Regions from separate parts of the Rhizobium sp. PP-F2F-G48 genome, predicted to be linked through region 1. Evidence: predicted binding sites of a transcription regulator. Region 1 holds the regulator's gene; each other region holds the start of a gene.
The links. The regulator LexA, encoded in region 1, represses DNA repair genes until DNA is damaged. The targets are predictions, from matches to a motif close to TGTTCNNNNTGTGTTCNG.
Positions count from the first base shown of each region.

Region 1 (4,994 bases):
AGATGCCGCAGCGTATCGAGAAGGCGCGCATTGTCACGCTGATGCAGGCCGATCGACGGCTCGTCCAGCACGTAGAGCACGCCCGTCAGGCCCGATCCGATCTGCGAGGCGAGCCGGATGCGCTGGCTTTCGCCGCCCGACAAGGTACCGGAATTTCGCGAAAGACTGAGGTAATCCAGCCCGACATCGTTCAGGAAGCGCAGGCGATCGCGAATCTCCTTCAGGATCCGAACGGCAATCTCGTTCTGCTTCTCCGTTAGGCGGGCGGGCAGATCCTCGAACCAATCCCGCGCGACGCGGATCGACATGTTCGTCACCTCGCCGATTTGAAGCCGGTCGATCTTGACGGCCAGCGCCTCGGGCTTCAGCCGGAAACCTTTGCAGGCCGGGCAGGGGGCTGCCGACATGTAACGCTCGATCTCCTCGCGCGCCCAGGCCGATTCGGTTTCTTTCCAGCGCCGTTCGAGGTTGGGGACGATCCCTTCGAACGTCTTCGTGGTGTTGTACGAGCGTGCGCCATCCGCATACTGGAACACGATCTTTTCGTCCGTCCCGCGCAGGATCGCCTTTTTCGCAGCATCCGACAGATCCGCCCAGGTGCTGCTCAGCTTGAAGCCGAACGCCTTGCCGAGCGCTTCCAGCGTTTGATTGTAGTAAGGCGACGACGATTTGGCCCAGGGGGCGATCGCCCCGTTTTTCAGGGTCCGATCGTGTTCCGGAACGATGAGGGCCTCGTCGATCTTCTGCTGACTGCCGAGGCCGTCGCAGGTGGAGCAGGCACCGAACGGATTGTTGAAGGAAAACAGCCGCGGTTCGATCTCGGAAATCGTGAAGCCGGAGACGGGGCAGGCGAATTTCTCCGAAAACAGCACCCGCTCATGCGTCTCGTTGAGCGATTTGTTCGCGGAGCCGCCGGCCGAGGTCTCCTTCTCGGGCAGAGGCTTGTCGGCAAATTCGGCTATCGCAAGACCATCGGCCAGCCTGAGCGATGTTTCCAGACTGTCGGCCAGCCGCGCAGCAATATCGCCGCGCACGACCAGGCGATCGACCACCACATCGATATCGTGCTTGTATTTCTTGTCGAGCGCGGGGACATCGGCGATCTCGTAGAACTGGCCATCGACCTTGACGCGCTGAAAGCCCTTTTTCATCAGCTCCGCGAGTTCTTTCTTGTACTCGCCCTTACGGCCCCGGATCATCGGCGCGAGGATGTACAGGCGAGCGCCTTCCTCCATCGCAAGGATACGGTCAACCATCTGGCTCACCGTCTGGCTCTCGATTGGCAGCCCGGTCGCCGGCGAATAGGGGACACCGACGCGCGCGAAAAGAAGGCGCATATAGTCGTAGATCTCCGTCACCGTTCCCACGGTCGAGCGGGGGTTCTTCGACGTCGTCTTCTGTTCGATCGAAATTGCGGGCGAAAGACCTTCGATCAGGTCCACATCCGGCTTCTGCATCATCTCCAGAAACTGGCGCGCATAGGCCGACAGGCTCTCGACGTAGCGCCTCTGCCCTTCCGCATAGATCGTGTCGAAGGCGAGCGACGATTTTCCCGACCCGGAAAGGCCGGTCATCACGATCAGTTTGTTGCGCGGGAGATCGAGGTCGATACCCTTGAGATTGTGCTCCCGCGCACCGCGGATCGAGATGGTCTTGAATTCGCTCATGGTCAAACGCTCTGTATGGGGACGAAGCCCTTACTTAAGATCAATACTTCATATGTCGACCCGGCCTCGGGCGAAACCGCAATTCGAACGTCCCGGTCCGGGCAGGCTCGTTGAGCATCGGAAGCCCGGCGCGTGCATGGTTGACAGGATCATAACGAAGAATTAGAACAAATAAAGAACAAATTTGCAAACTGTTGTGGATTGCCGCGGGTCGAGGGCGAAAAGCCAGATCCAACAGCGTAGGCTTTGCGCACATTGCGGGACGTTGGGCCGCTTTCAGGAGACAGGACAAAGAGATGGCTGGTAGCGTAAACAAGGTGATCCTCATCGGAAATGTCGGGGCGGACCCGGAAATCCGGCGGACGCAGGACGGAAAGCCGATCGCGAACCTGCGCATCGCCACGTCCGAAAGCTGGCGCGACCGAAATTCGGGCGAGCGACGCGAGAAGACCGAGTGGCATACGGTCGTCGTTTTCAACGAGGGCCTGTGCAAGGTCGTCGAACAATATGTGAAGAAGGGCGCCAAGCTTTATCTCGAAGGCGCCTTGCAGACACGCAAATGGCAGGACAAGGACGGCAACGACCGCTATTCCACCGAAGTGGTGCTTCAGGGCTTCAATTCGACGCTGACCATGCTGGATGGCCGTGACGGCGGCGGCGGTAGTGGTGGTGGAAACCGTGGGAGTTCGGATTACGGCGGGGGCAGCGGACCGAACTATGGCGACGATTTCGATCGTCCGGCCCAGTCGTCCGGCGGTCGTTCGGGCGGCAGCACCGGCGGGGCGAGCGGTGGCTTCTCGCGCGATCTGGATGACGACATTCCGTTCTGATTCCGTCTTGGACACCGAGTGTCAAATAGCCTTTTCGCCGTTGCGAGCCTGCTTGCGACGGCGTTTCTTATTGCCGGAGCGATGAACGCTGATCTCAAGGTCTGTCCTTTCGGAAAGGACCTCGCCGCAAGCAACGCATCTGAACGAATTCGCCTTTTCGTCGATGAACGGTTCACTTCGGCGGAATGGCACTTGCAGAACACATGAGGAACATATAACACTGTTCTTGCTTTGTTTCGTGACTTTGGAGTCGTTTGATCATGCTGACCCGCAAGCAACAGGAATTGTTGATTTTCATTCATGAGCGCATGAAGGAATCGGGTGTTCCGCCATCGTTCGACGAGATGAAGGATGCTCTGGAACTGGCCTCCAAGTCCGGCATCCATCGGCTGATCACGGCGCTCGAAGAGCGTGGCTTTATCCGGCGCTTGCCAAACAGGGCGCGGGCGCTCGAGGTGATCAAGCTGCCGGACGCCTATCTCGCGTCGACACCGCCGAAGCGGGGGTTTTCACCGAGCGTCATTCAGGGAAGTCGCCCGTCCTCTGTCCCGGAAACACCGGCGAAGGCTGCCATTGGCGTCGGAAACGATAACAGCGTCTCCGTTCCTGTCATGGGTCGGATTGCTGCCGGCGTGCCGATTTCCGCTATCCAGAACAACACGCATGACATTGCCGTTCCCGCTTTCATGCTCGGCAGTGGCGAGCATTATGCGTTGGAAGTTCGGGGGGACTCGATGATCGAAGCGGGCATTCTCGATGGCGATACCGTCATCATCCGGAGTGCGAACAGCGCCAGCCCGGGCGAGATCGTCGTGGCCTTGGTCGATGACGAAGAGGCGACCTTGAAACGCTTCCGCCGCAAGGGAGCCTCTGTCGCTCTGGAGGCGGCCAACCCGGCCTATGAGACGCGGATTTTCGGACCGGACCGGGTCAAGGTTCAGGGAAAGCTTGTCGGCTTGATCCGCCACTACCAGTAAAAAGGATATGGTTTCCGGCGAGGGGTGGCCGATTGGAGGCGTCGGTCTCCAGGGCAAGCATCGGTTTTCCTCGTCCTGAATTCCTCGTCCTGTCCGCTTCGATAGTGACCTCGCGCCGTGCATTTCATCAATGCGCGGTTTGCTTGTTTCTCATGGTGCGGCCTTCTTTCTGTTGCTTTCGTTCGACAAGGATGGAGGCGGGGATTGCTATTCTCGAAACCGTTGGGGAGGCGAAGAGGATACGAGAAGCGGATGCAGGCACTCGGCTCGCGAGATCCAGCGGCACGCGTTTTTCAGAGAAATCTGCACGATGGAGAAGCAGACGGAACTGCTTGCGGACATCGGCGTTAACCGGCCGAACACTGCGGAGACCGAGATGCCGGGAACATTGGAAAGTTTTGAAGTCCTGGTCTTCGACGATCGCGAAGGCGAGATTTCGCTATCCGATCGACCATTGAGCATCAAGACCGCCGATGAAGCCCGCGCTTTGGCCAGTCGTCTTGCACGCGGACATGCGGGCACGGCAGTCGTCTCAAGGCGGGGCAACACAGCGATTGGCGAAGCCGGCCCAGCCCTCGTTCTTGAGCAGCATGGTCGGATCGGCGATTTCGACTGAAGATCGCTGATAAAGGATCGCTGGCAATGGCGCCGTACCATCTCTTTTCAAGCGCAGACCGTGCGCAAAGGATCACGCTATGAGAATGATTTTCGTCGGGATGCTAGCATCCGTCCTTAGTATCCTCGTGATCAAGTACGCCAACAACGATCTCGGCAATGGCGTTCCCATGACGACAGTTGGAGCAGCCAGCTCACTCTAAAGCCCAACGTCTGTCTGGCTGCTTCCACTATTGTTGATTCCGGCATCTTTCGGCACAACGGCGTCCGCTATTCGTGAATGGTATAGGATCCCATCTCGCACAGGTTTTGCTTGTCTTCAGTCGTCGCCAAGTCTGACCCCTCCTCGAACTCGAACCGCATGTCGTAGTCGCAAACGTCGCGTCCGTCCGCGATCGTCAGTTCGATCGTCTCGCCAGGACTGAGCACCTGCTCTCCGAAGACGTCCCTCTCCCAGTCGCTGACGCCGACGGGTGACGTGTAGAATCGCGTGAGAACCGATTGCGTACCGTTCTTCAGCGTGAAGACAAGATCTTCCGCTTGCGCGGGGTTTGACAAGAAGGTGGCGCTCACCAAGAGGGCGCCTGCCATGCAGTTTTTTGTGATCATGTCGTTCAGTCTCCTCCCCAGGAAATTCGATTGCGTCCGTTCGAGTACGCTAATCGAAGAATAGCGAAGGCCTCATCACTTTCAATCGATTTGTCGCGCACCTGTCCGAGATGACGGCTTTCCTTTTTTGGCATTGCACTAGGCTCAGGACTCATAAAATTCACAGCCAGAAGATAACAGCGGCTGCGATGCAGATGCTCGAGAAGAAGGTATGTGCACAGCGGTCGTAGCGGGTGTGAATGCGCCGCCAGTCCTTGAGCCTGCCGAACATGTTCTCGATTTTGTGGCGCTTCTTG
Region 1 covers NZ_SLVH01000001.1:996,371-1,001,364, forward strand. The annotation lists gene uvrA (excinuclease ABC subunit UvrA) at 1-1,667, opposite strand, end outside; gene C8J36_RS04510 (single-stranded DNA-binding protein) at 1,964-2,497, shown strand; gene lexA (transcriptional repressor LexA) at 2,758-3,474, shown strand; gene C8J36_RS04520 (hypothetical protein) at 3,785-4,090, shown strand; gene C8J36_RS04525 (hypothetical protein) at 4,360-4,680, opposite strand; partial or broken gene C8J36_RS04530 (transposase) at 4,859-4,994, opposite strand, start outside.

Region 2 (4,994 bases), on a different contig from region 1:
TGGCGGCCTCGCGCACCTTGGCGTGGAAGGCCGGCGGGTCCTTCATCGCCTGTCTCGCCATCGCCCGCACCTTTTCCTCCGCGCCGGCGATCAGACCGGGGATGAGGTCGGCTTCGGGCAGGTTTTTCCAGTATTTCTTCGGCATTTCCGACTGCATGGCTTTCACCTTCAGCCGCGCCGGATTGAAGATGTTGCTGTAATAGGTGCGCCACAGCGTGTCCGCGTCATCGGTCAGCTTGGGGTCTTCCGCCGGCTCGGACGTTACCGTCAGTGTGGTTCCATTCCAGGCGGCGGAGCCTTTCGGCGTGGCGATGATCCAGTCCATGTCCGTAAAGCGCCGCTGGAAGAAAGGGGCAACGCGGGCGACAATGAAATGATCCGGCTCGAACCAGGCGAAAAACCGGCGGCGGCCGATCGTCAGGCTGCCGGCCTCCAGAGCGATCGGGCTGGCGATCACCTCCATGACATCCCCGCCCGATGCGCCTGTCGTCGCGATTCCGGCCCCGATCTCCTTGAAGCGGACGAAGGCTTTCATCTTGTGACTGTCGCGCCGAACGGATTTCTCCATGGCATTGAGCCGGACGATATCCGCATCGGAGACGATATCGAGCAGGTTTCGCTCGGCCTGCAGGCGCCAGAGCGTGCGATAGAGGAGAGTGAAACGGCCGGGATCGGAATGGCAGATCACGGTTTCGGCAAGCGCCATGAAGGCGCGGGGAACGGTGATCTCCGGCCTTGCTTCCTCCGGTTTCCGCTCCGGGTCGGGCTGCGCCGGCGGCGGGTCGGCAAAGAGATCGGTGGCGCCCTGCTTGTCCCGCCAGTCCACGGCGGCGGGTGATAATCCCGCCTTGAGGAGCCGGCGAGCGGCCTCCCGCCATTCGCCGAAATCGCCCTTCCCGTCGAGCATGACGGTTTGTCTCTCAACCTCGAGCGGCGGCATCAGAGAAGGACCAGCTGTTCCGGTTTTGGCTCGAACATCGTGCGCAGATCCGGACGGTCGATGAGGCGGGACGGCGTCCAGCCTTCCGCAACGATGAAGGCCTGGACCTTTTTCAGCGAGACTTTGAGGCGAACGAGATCGTCCAGGCGCAGAGTGCGATATCGGCGGGCGGTGAGGATGGCGCGGACGATCTTCGCGCCGAAACCGGGAACGCGCAGCAGCATTTCACGATCGGCCTTGTTGATATCAACCGGAAAACGCTGCCGGTTGGCGAGCGCCCAGGCGAGCTTCGGGTCCAAATCGAGGTCGAGCATGCCGTCGGGCTGATCGCGGGTGATCTCCTCGATGCCGAAGCCATAGAAGCGGTAGAGCCAGTCGGCCTGGTAGAGCCGGTGCTCGCGCATCAAGGGCGGCTTGACGAGGGGCAGGTTGCGCGAGGCATCGGGAATGGGGCTGAAGGCGGAATAATAGACCCGCCTAAGGCCGTAGCTGCCGTAAAGCCGGGCGCTGGTACCGAGGATGACGCTGTCGTTCGCCTGGTCGGCGCCGACGATCATCTGCGTGCTCTGTCCGGCCGGGGCGAAGCGCCGTGTGCGCTTGGTCTGAAGCGTCGGGTCGCGCATCTCCTCGATCTTCAAGCGGAGATCGCCCATCGACTTGCGGATACCCGCCGGTCGCTTCTCCGGCGCATAGCGCGTCAGGCCCGCATCGGTCGGCAGTTCGATGTTGATCGACAGGCGGTCCGCATAGAGCCCGGCCTCCTCGATCAGCGCCGGGGAGGCTTCCGGGATCGATTTCAGGTGGATATAGCCGCGGAAATTATGCGTCACGCGCAGTTCGCGGGCGATCCGCACCATCTCCTCCATCGTGTGGTCCGACGAACGGATGATTCCGGAGGATAGAAACAGGCCTTCGATATAGTTGCGGCGATAGAATTCGAGCGTCAGCCAGACGACTTCCTCGACCGAAAACCGCGCGCGCTCGACATTGCTGGATGACCGGTTGATGCAATAGGCGCAGTCGTAGATGCAGAAATTCGTCATCAGGATCTTGAGCAGCGAAATGCATCGCCCGTCCGGCGCATAGGCGTGACAGATGCCCGATCCCTCGGTGGAGCCGAGCCCGCCGCTTGCGGACGAATTGCGTTTCGTCGTGCCGCTGGAGGCGCAGGATGCATCGTATTTGGCAGCATCCGAAAGGATGGCCAAACGCTCTTTCAGCGATTTCTTCATGGTGTTCTACATATGTTCTTTTTCCCGAAACGTCAATCTTGCGTGCGTTGACGGTTTCATTTTCGGAACGATCCGCACTTCGTCTCGTTAACGGACCGAACCCGTCGTGACATCCGCTTCGACATCGACCAGCCGGACAGGCTGCGGTGACCGAAGCTCAGAACACGAAAAAACATCAAGGAGCAGGCTCATGCCTTCCATCAAGGAATCCAAAATCCTCATTCTCGCGACCGATGGCTATGAACGGTCGGAACTGCGCGTCCCTTATGACGGCCTGAAGAAGCAGGGTGCGACCGTGAAGATCGCCTCGATCGGAAAGACCAGCATCAAGAGCTGGGACGAAAAGGATTGGGGCGATAGCATCGACGTCGATCTCGATGCCAAGGACGTTGATATCGCCGACTTCGATGCGCTCGTTCTGCCGGGTGGCCAGATTAACCCGGACAAGCTGCGCGTCGAGGACGAAGCCCTGCGGATCGTCCGCGAGTTCGTCTCCTCCGGCAAGGTCGTCGCTGCCATCTGCCATGCGCCGTGGCTTCTGGTCGAGGCCGGTGCGGTCAAGGGTCGCAAGGTCACCTCCTATAAGTCCATCAAGACCGACGTCGTCAATGCCGGTGGTCTGTGGTCGGATGAGGCCGTGGTCACAGACAAGGGCATCATCACCTCCCGCAATCCCGGAGATCTCGATGCCTTCGTGGCAAAGATCGTCGAGGAAGTCGAAGAAGGTCTCCACGACCGCAAGGCCGCCTGAGGCCTACCCTTCTAAAACAGTCAGCCGGCTCCGTCGAACGATGGAGCCGGCTTGTTGCTGCCTGTCTCTCGGCGTGTTGCTCCCGGGGGAACTTCGGACGGGTGAGACTTGCGCAGACGGGAAGGGAAAGGCACAACAGGGCATGATATCTATGTCCGACCGCCATCCCCGTCGCCTGCGCCGTTCCGTGCTCTGCGTGCCGGCCGATAATGACCGTGCGCTTGCAAAGGTTATCAGCCTTGCGCCCGATGCGGTGATCTACGATCTGGAAGATGCCGTGCTTCCGGATCGGAAGTCCGACGCGCGCGCGGCACTGGTGCGCCATCTGGCGCAGGAGACGCCGGGCATCGAGCGGATCGTGCGGATCAATGGCCTTGCCTCCGGTTTCGGCGAAGCGGATCTCGCCGCTCTCTCAAACTGCCGGTTCGATGCCATCCTCGTGCCCAAGGTGGAGGGGCCGCGGGATATCCTCGACATCGCCGAACGGCTGGACGAGGGGGACGCACCGGAGGACCTGCGGCTTTGGGCGATGATCGAGACCCCGAGGGGCGTTCTCAACGTGGCGCCGATCGCCGAGACGGGGCGCACGCGCGGCGGACGGCTCGATTGCCTCATTCCCGGCCTTAACGATCTGCGCAAGGAGACGGGCGTTGCGGCTCTTCCCGGACGCACCTATCTCGTGCCCTGGCTCATGCAGATCCTTCTCGCGGCCCGCGGCAGCGGACTCGATGTTCTCGACGCCGTGTTCAACGACATCCGCGACGCGGAAGGTTTTGCGCAGGAATGCGCGGCGGGTCGCGATATGGGGTTTGACGGCAAGATGCTGATCCATCCGCAGCAGATCGCCCCGGCGAATGCCGCTTTCGCACCTTCGGCCGCGGACGAGGCCGACGCCCGGGAGATCGTTGTGGCCTTCGATCATCCCGACAATGCGGGCCGATCGGTCATCGTCCACAAGGGCAAGATGGTCGAGGTCCTGCATCTGGAACAGGCGCTCGCCTGCCTTGCCAAGATCGAGGCTATCAAAAGCAAAGGAACGCCGACATGAAACTCTATCGCTTTCTCACCGGTCCCGACGATGCGAGCTTCTGCCACAAGGTGACGGCCGCCCTGAATCAGGGCTGGGTTCTGCACGGATCGCCGACCTATACCTTCAACGCGGATGCGCAGGTCATGCAGTGCGGTCAGGCCGTGGTGAAAGAGGTCGCGGGCAAGGACTATGTGCCGGATATGAAGCTGTCCGAGCAATAGGCGACAGCGCGGTTCACACATCATGCGGCGGGTTCATCACCCGCCGACATGCTCCACGCTGGCCTCGATGCGCTCCATATCGTCGTCCGACAGGCCGAAATGGTGACCGATCTCGTGGATCAGCACATGGGTGATGATGTCGCCCAGCGTTTCATCGTTTTCGGCCCAGTAATCGAGGATGGGCCGGCGGTAGAGCGTGATCCGGTTCGGCATCGTGCCGGTTTCCATGGTGAAACGCTCGCCGATGCCGCGGCCCTCGAACAGACCCAGCAGGTCGAACGGCGTTTCCAGCGCCATGTCTTCGAACACGTCGTCATCCGGAAAATCCTTGATGTCGATGATCAGATCGGTGGCCAGCAGCCGGAATTCCTCTGGAAGATGCCCATAGGCCTCCAGCGTCAGGGACTCGAACGTGCTGATGGTCGGCGCATGGCGCTCACGCCAATCGTCGCTTTGGTCAATCCGGGCCATGGATACTCCTTGTCTCGTTTATATAGACATTTCCCGGTTCATTTCGAGAAGCATTTCGCACCGGCAGGCGATTGTGCAGAATCTACGGAATCTTTTCCCAACTGCGTTGACTCTTTTTTGAAGCTCTGGAATCAATAAGAACATAGCAAGAACGGATAGGAGCTGACTGCCATGGCTGAAAACGCTGTGCCGCGGGAGACGGTGCTCGCCCTGCGCGATGCCATTGCCCGATTGGAACGAGACAGGCCCTCCGGTTCCTGTCTTCCCACCTTGAAGACCGAGGGCGAACACGCCGGGTTTTCCGCGTCCGGCCGGTTTTCGACCGTGCAGGACGACGTGCTGCCGCTTG
Region 2 covers NZ_SLVH01000004.1:132,597-137,590, forward strand. The annotation lists gene C8J36_RS11840 (UdgX family uracil-DNA binding protein) at 1-907, opposite strand, end outside; gene C8J36_RS11845 (putative DNA modification/repair radical SAM protein) at 940-2,172, opposite strand; gene C8J36_RS11850 (type 1 glutamine amidotransferase domain-containing protein) at 2,363-2,923, shown strand; gene C8J36_RS11855 (CoA ester lyase) at 3,069-3,971, shown strand; gene C8J36_RS11860 (DUF1737 domain-containing protein) at 3,968-4,174, shown strand; gene C8J36_RS11865 (metallopeptidase family protein) at 4,211-4,645, opposite strand; gene C8J36_RS25330 (hypothetical protein) at 4,817-4,994, shown strand, end outside.
Region 2: the regulator LexA is predicted to act here: its motif matches at 2,175-2,192, upstream of C8J36_RS11845 (putative DNA modification/repair radical SAM protein).

Region 3 (4,994 bases), on a different contig from region 1:
CGGCAAAGGGCGTCTTCACCTCTTCGAGTTCCGCGCTCTCGATGTGCAGCGGCGTGAAGGGCGGCTCCTGGATGGCGGCATTGACGATGCGGGTCACGTAGCAGCCGGCAAAGATGCGCTCCTTGCCGTCCTTGTCCACCGAGCGCACGGCGACCGGCACCGGCGCATAGAGGCTGCCGGCCGCGCCTTCCTGCGTCACGACGCCGGTCTTCACCTCGACATCGACCGTCTTCTTGTAGCCCTCGACGAAGCTCGCATAATCCCCGGCCGGCGGCTTGTCGCCGAAATAGGCATAGGCGCGGGCATATTCCTTGCGTTCGATCGCGTTGTAGAGCGACTGGACGAGCTTCGCGCCATCCGAGCGATCGTCGACATAGGGCGCATCCTGCGCGAGAGCAGCAGTGGGAGATGCAAGGCTCCCTGCGACAAGACCTCCTGCAACGAGGCCTCCTGCAAAGAGGCTCTGGGCGATGAGGCCCCTTGAGAAGAGACGGGTGGCGAAAGGGCGGGCGCGGTGCGGCATGGCGGGTCCTCATGGTGTTTTTGGTTTCATTCTAAATGATGCAGGCAAGGTCGCTTTAAAGCGGAGGGCGGCGGGATTCTTTGCGCCGAAAACCAGGATGCGCGTCTCTGCAAGGCATCCGGCCACCGCCATACGGCGAATGGACGGCCATTCGGCGGAGGGTCGGCACCTCTAACGGCCCGGAAAATGCCGGAAAGGGGCCCGGACGACGGTCGAATCCCGTTTTTCACTCAAATGTGAGCGATCTGTTCAACGCTGTTTTTCCGACCTATCGTTCACGATGTGAGGATGGACGATTTTGCCAGGGGGACACGATGGCGCTGAAAATGCTTTTTGCGGAATTCATGACGGTGGCGGTGCGGGCGGCGCCGCTTCTGCCGAAGCTCGGGCCGAAATTCGTGGCGGCGCGGCAGGCAGCCCGCAGCAAGCAGGCGATGATCGCCTCGCCGGCGATCGAACTGCCGATGCAGCCCGCCCCGATCAATCCGGACTGGATCGTGTCCGGCACGCCGGTCGCGCGGGCGGCCGAACATTCCCGCAGCCACGACGATGCCGCCGTGACCGCCATGTGGGACTGCACGGCCGGCGAATTCAACTGGTATTTCGGCTGGGACGAAACCGTCGTCATCCTCGAAGGCGAGGTGCATGTGACGGCCGAGGACGGCACCGAGCGGACCCTGCGGGCCGGCGATATCGGCTTCTTCAACGGCGGCACCTGGGCCAACTGGCGCATCGACACCTATGTCCGCAAGATCGCCTTCTGCCGCAAGAAATTCCCCGAATCCGTGGTGCTCGCCTATCGCCTGCGCGATCTGTTGCGGGGCGAAGCCCCGAAGGCCGCGCTCGCGGCCTGAGGTGCGGGCCCGAGGTCCGGAGCGGGCCGCGAGGGGGACCATTTTCGCAAGCCCGCGCCGCGTTCGGGCGTTGCCTTTGCAGCCCCGGCATCCTACGTCATGAGGCCCGCCGGACAGCGGCGGGTCGGTGACAGGGGAAGACAATGGCAGCCACCAGGACGGCAATTCGCAACGTCGCGGTTCAGATGGACCACGTCTCCACCATCAATATCGCGGGCGATTCGACCTTTGCGATGAGCCTGGAGGCGCAGAACCGCGGCTACCGGCTGTTTCACTACACGCCGGACCGGCTGTCGATGCGCGACGGGCAGGTCTATGCCACGGCGCAGCAGATGACGCTGCGCGACGTGAAGGGCGACCATTTCACGCTCGGCGAACCGGAGCGGCTCGATCTTTCCACCATGGATGTGGTGCTGCTGCGCCAGGATCCGCCCTTCGACATGGCCTATATCACCTCGACCCATCTTCTGGAGCGCATCCACCCGAAGACGCTGGTGGTGAACGACCCCGCCTGGGTGCGCAACTCGCCGGAAAAGATCTTCGTCACCGAATTTCCGGACCTGATGCCGAAGACGCTGATCACCCGCGATGCCGCCGAAATCGCCAAATTCCGCGAGGAAATGGGCGATATCATCTTGAAGCCGCTCTACGGCAATGGCGGCGCCGGCGTGTTCCATTCCACCCGCGACGACCGCAACATGTCCTCGCTGCTCGAAATGTTCGGGCAGATGTTCCGCGAGCCCTTCATCGCGCAGGAGTACCTGCCGGCGGTGCGCAAGGGCGACAAGCGCATCATTCTCGTCGATGGCGCGCCCGTCGGCGCGATCAACCGCGTGCCGGCCGAGCACGATGCCCGCTCCAACATGCATGCCGGCGGCAAGCCCGAGCCGACGGAGCTGACGACGCGCGAACGGGAAATCTGCGCCCGCATCGGCCCGGCGCTGCGCGAACGCGGCTTCCTGCTGGTCGGCATCGACGTCATCGGCGACGTCATGACCGAGATCAACGTGACCTCGCCGACCGGCATCCGCGAGGTGAAGGCCTTCGGCGGGGCCGACATCGCCGCTGTGCTCTGGGATGCGATCGAACGCAAGCGGGCCTGAGCCCGGAGCGTCGATCCGGGCCCGGGTTGCAGGAATTGCAACCTTTTCGACATGTCCGATTGCATTCGTTCGTCCGATGTTCTTGTTTTATTCTTTTCGATGTGTCATGTGAGGGATGTCTCATAAAGACATCGAGCGGAGAAGCGGGAACGGAGACGTGGGAACATGGTGGCACGGGTCAGCACGGTGGCGTTCCAGGGCATCGAGGGTGTGCCGGTCGATGTGCAGGTGATGGTCGCGCCGGGCAAGGTGGGCGTGCAGATCGTCGGCCTGCCGGACAAGGCGGTGGCCGAAAGCCGGGAGCGCGTGCACGCCGCCCTTCACGCCTCGGGCCTCGCTCTGCCGGCAAAACGCGTGACCATCAACCTCGCGCCCGCCGACCTGCCGAAGGAGGGCAGCCATTTCGACCTGCCGATCGCGCTCGGGCTGATGGCGGCGCTGGGGGCGATCCCCTCGGATGCGCTTTCGGACTATGTCGTCATCGGCGAGCTCAATCTCGACGGCACGATCGCGGCCGTGGCCGGCGCGCTGCCGGCGGCGATCGGCGCGAACGCGATCGGCAAGGGCCTGATCTGCCCGGCCGACAGCGGCGCGGAGGCGGCCTGGGCCGGTGCCGAGATCGACATTCTCGCGCCGCGCAGCCTGATCGCGCTCGCCAACCATTTTCGCGGCACGCAGGTGCTGACGCGGCCGGAGCCGGCCATCCGCGCGACCCCCGCCAATCTGCCCGATCTCGCCGACATCAAGGGCCAGGAAAGCGCCAAGCGCGCGCTCGAAGTGGCCGCGGCCGGCAACCACAATCTGCTGATGGTCGGCCCGCCCGGCTCGGGCAAATCGATGCTGGCCGCGCGCCTGCCCTCCATCCTGCCGCCGCTGTCGCCGGGGGAACTTCTGGAAGTGTCGATGATCCACTCGATCGCCGGGCAGCTGCCGGGCGGCAAGCTCTCGGACCGCCGGCCCTTCCGCACGCCGCACCATTCCGCCACCATGGCGGCCCTCGTCGGCGGCGGCCTGCGCGCCCGGCCGGGGGAGGCCTCGCTCGCGCATAACGGCGTGCTGTTCCTCGACGAGGTCCCGGAATTCACGCCGCAGGCGCTGGACGCGCTGCGCCAGCCGCTCGAGACGGCCGAATGCATCATCGCCCGGGCCAATCACCGCATCAGCTATCCCGCCGCCATCCAGCTGGTCGCGGCCATGAACCCCTGCCGCTGCGGCATGGCGGGCGAGCCGGGGCACAGCTGCGCCCGCGGCCCGCGCTGCGCGAGCGATTACCAGGCGCGCATTTCCGGCCCGCTGATGGACCGGATCGACATCCGCATTTCCGTGCCCGCCGTGTCGGCCGCCGACCTGATCCGCCCGGCAAAGGCCGAAACCAGCGCCGTCGTCGCCGCGCGCGTCGCGCAGGCCCGTGCCCTCCAGATTGACCGCTTCATCGCCTTCGGCATGCCGAAGATCACGTCGAACGCCCGCTCGACCACGGCGATGATCGAGGCGATGGCCGAGCCGGATGCGGCGGGCCTTCAGCTCCTGCGCGATGCCGCCGAACGGATGGCCTTCTCCGCCCGCGCGTATCATCGCGTGTTGAAGGTCGCCCGAACGCTGGCCGATCTCGATGGCGCCCCGAGGGTCGGCCGCGTGCATCTCGCCGAAGCGATCTCCTACCGCGTCACGGGGGACCGGATGACCAATGCGGCCTGAGGCGCGAGGGCAGGGCGAGAAGAGTGCGGCGAGAGGGGTGGTGCGAGAGGGTCAGGCGAGAAGGGCGGGGCGTGACCGCCTGACCTGTGCCGGGCCCGGGAAAATGCGCCGGCCTTGACCGGTTGCGAACTTTATCGCCGGGCGCGAATACGGCACTGTCCCCGTCGGGGACGGCGTCGGTGCGTCGGCCTCATGGCGCCGGTCGCAGCCCACCCCGGTCAAACACCCGGTCATGACGCCCGGTCAGAACACCTGGTTGATATAAGGGAACCGCATCCATGAAAACGCTCGTCGTCTGCTCAGGCGGACTGGATTCCGTCACGCTCGCCCATCACGTGGCGCGCGATCGTCAGCTCGCCTGCCTCCTGTCGTTCGATTACGGCCAGCGCCATCGCCGCGAGCTCGATTATGCGGCGGAGGCCGCAGGCAGGCTCGGCGTGCCGCATCATCTGATCGACATCGGGCCGATCGGCGCGCATCTCACCGGCTCGGCGCTGACCGACGACATCGCGGTGCCCGACGGGCATTATGCGGAGGAGACGATGAAGGCGACGGTGGTGCCGAACCGCAATGCCATCCTGCTCACGATCGCCTTCGGGCTCGCCGCCGCGCAGACACTGGACGCGGTGGCCGTCGCCGTCCATGGCGGCGATCACTTCATCTATCCCGACTGCCGGCCCGATTTCATCCGGTCGTTCCAGACGATGCAGGACCATGCGCTCGACGGCTATGCCGCGGTGACGCTCTATGCGCCTTACGTCGAGCGCTCGAAAGCCGACATCGTCACCGACGGTGCCGGCAACGGCACGCCCTTTG
Region 3 covers NZ_SLVH01000005.1:210,775-215,768, reverse strand. The annotation lists gene C8J36_RS14135 (hypothetical protein) at 1-523, opposite strand, end outside; gene C8J36_RS14130 (cupin domain-containing protein) at 838-1,377, shown strand; gene gshB (glutathione synthase) at 1,521-2,480, shown strand; gene C8J36_RS14120 (YifB family Mg chelatase-like AAA ATPase) at 2,646-4,178, shown strand; gene queC (7-cyano-7-deazaguanine synthase QueC) at 4,457-4,994, shown strand, end outside.
Region 3: the regulator LexA is predicted to act here: its motif matches at 2,558-2,575, upstream of C8J36_RS14120 (YifB family Mg chelatase-like AAA ATPase).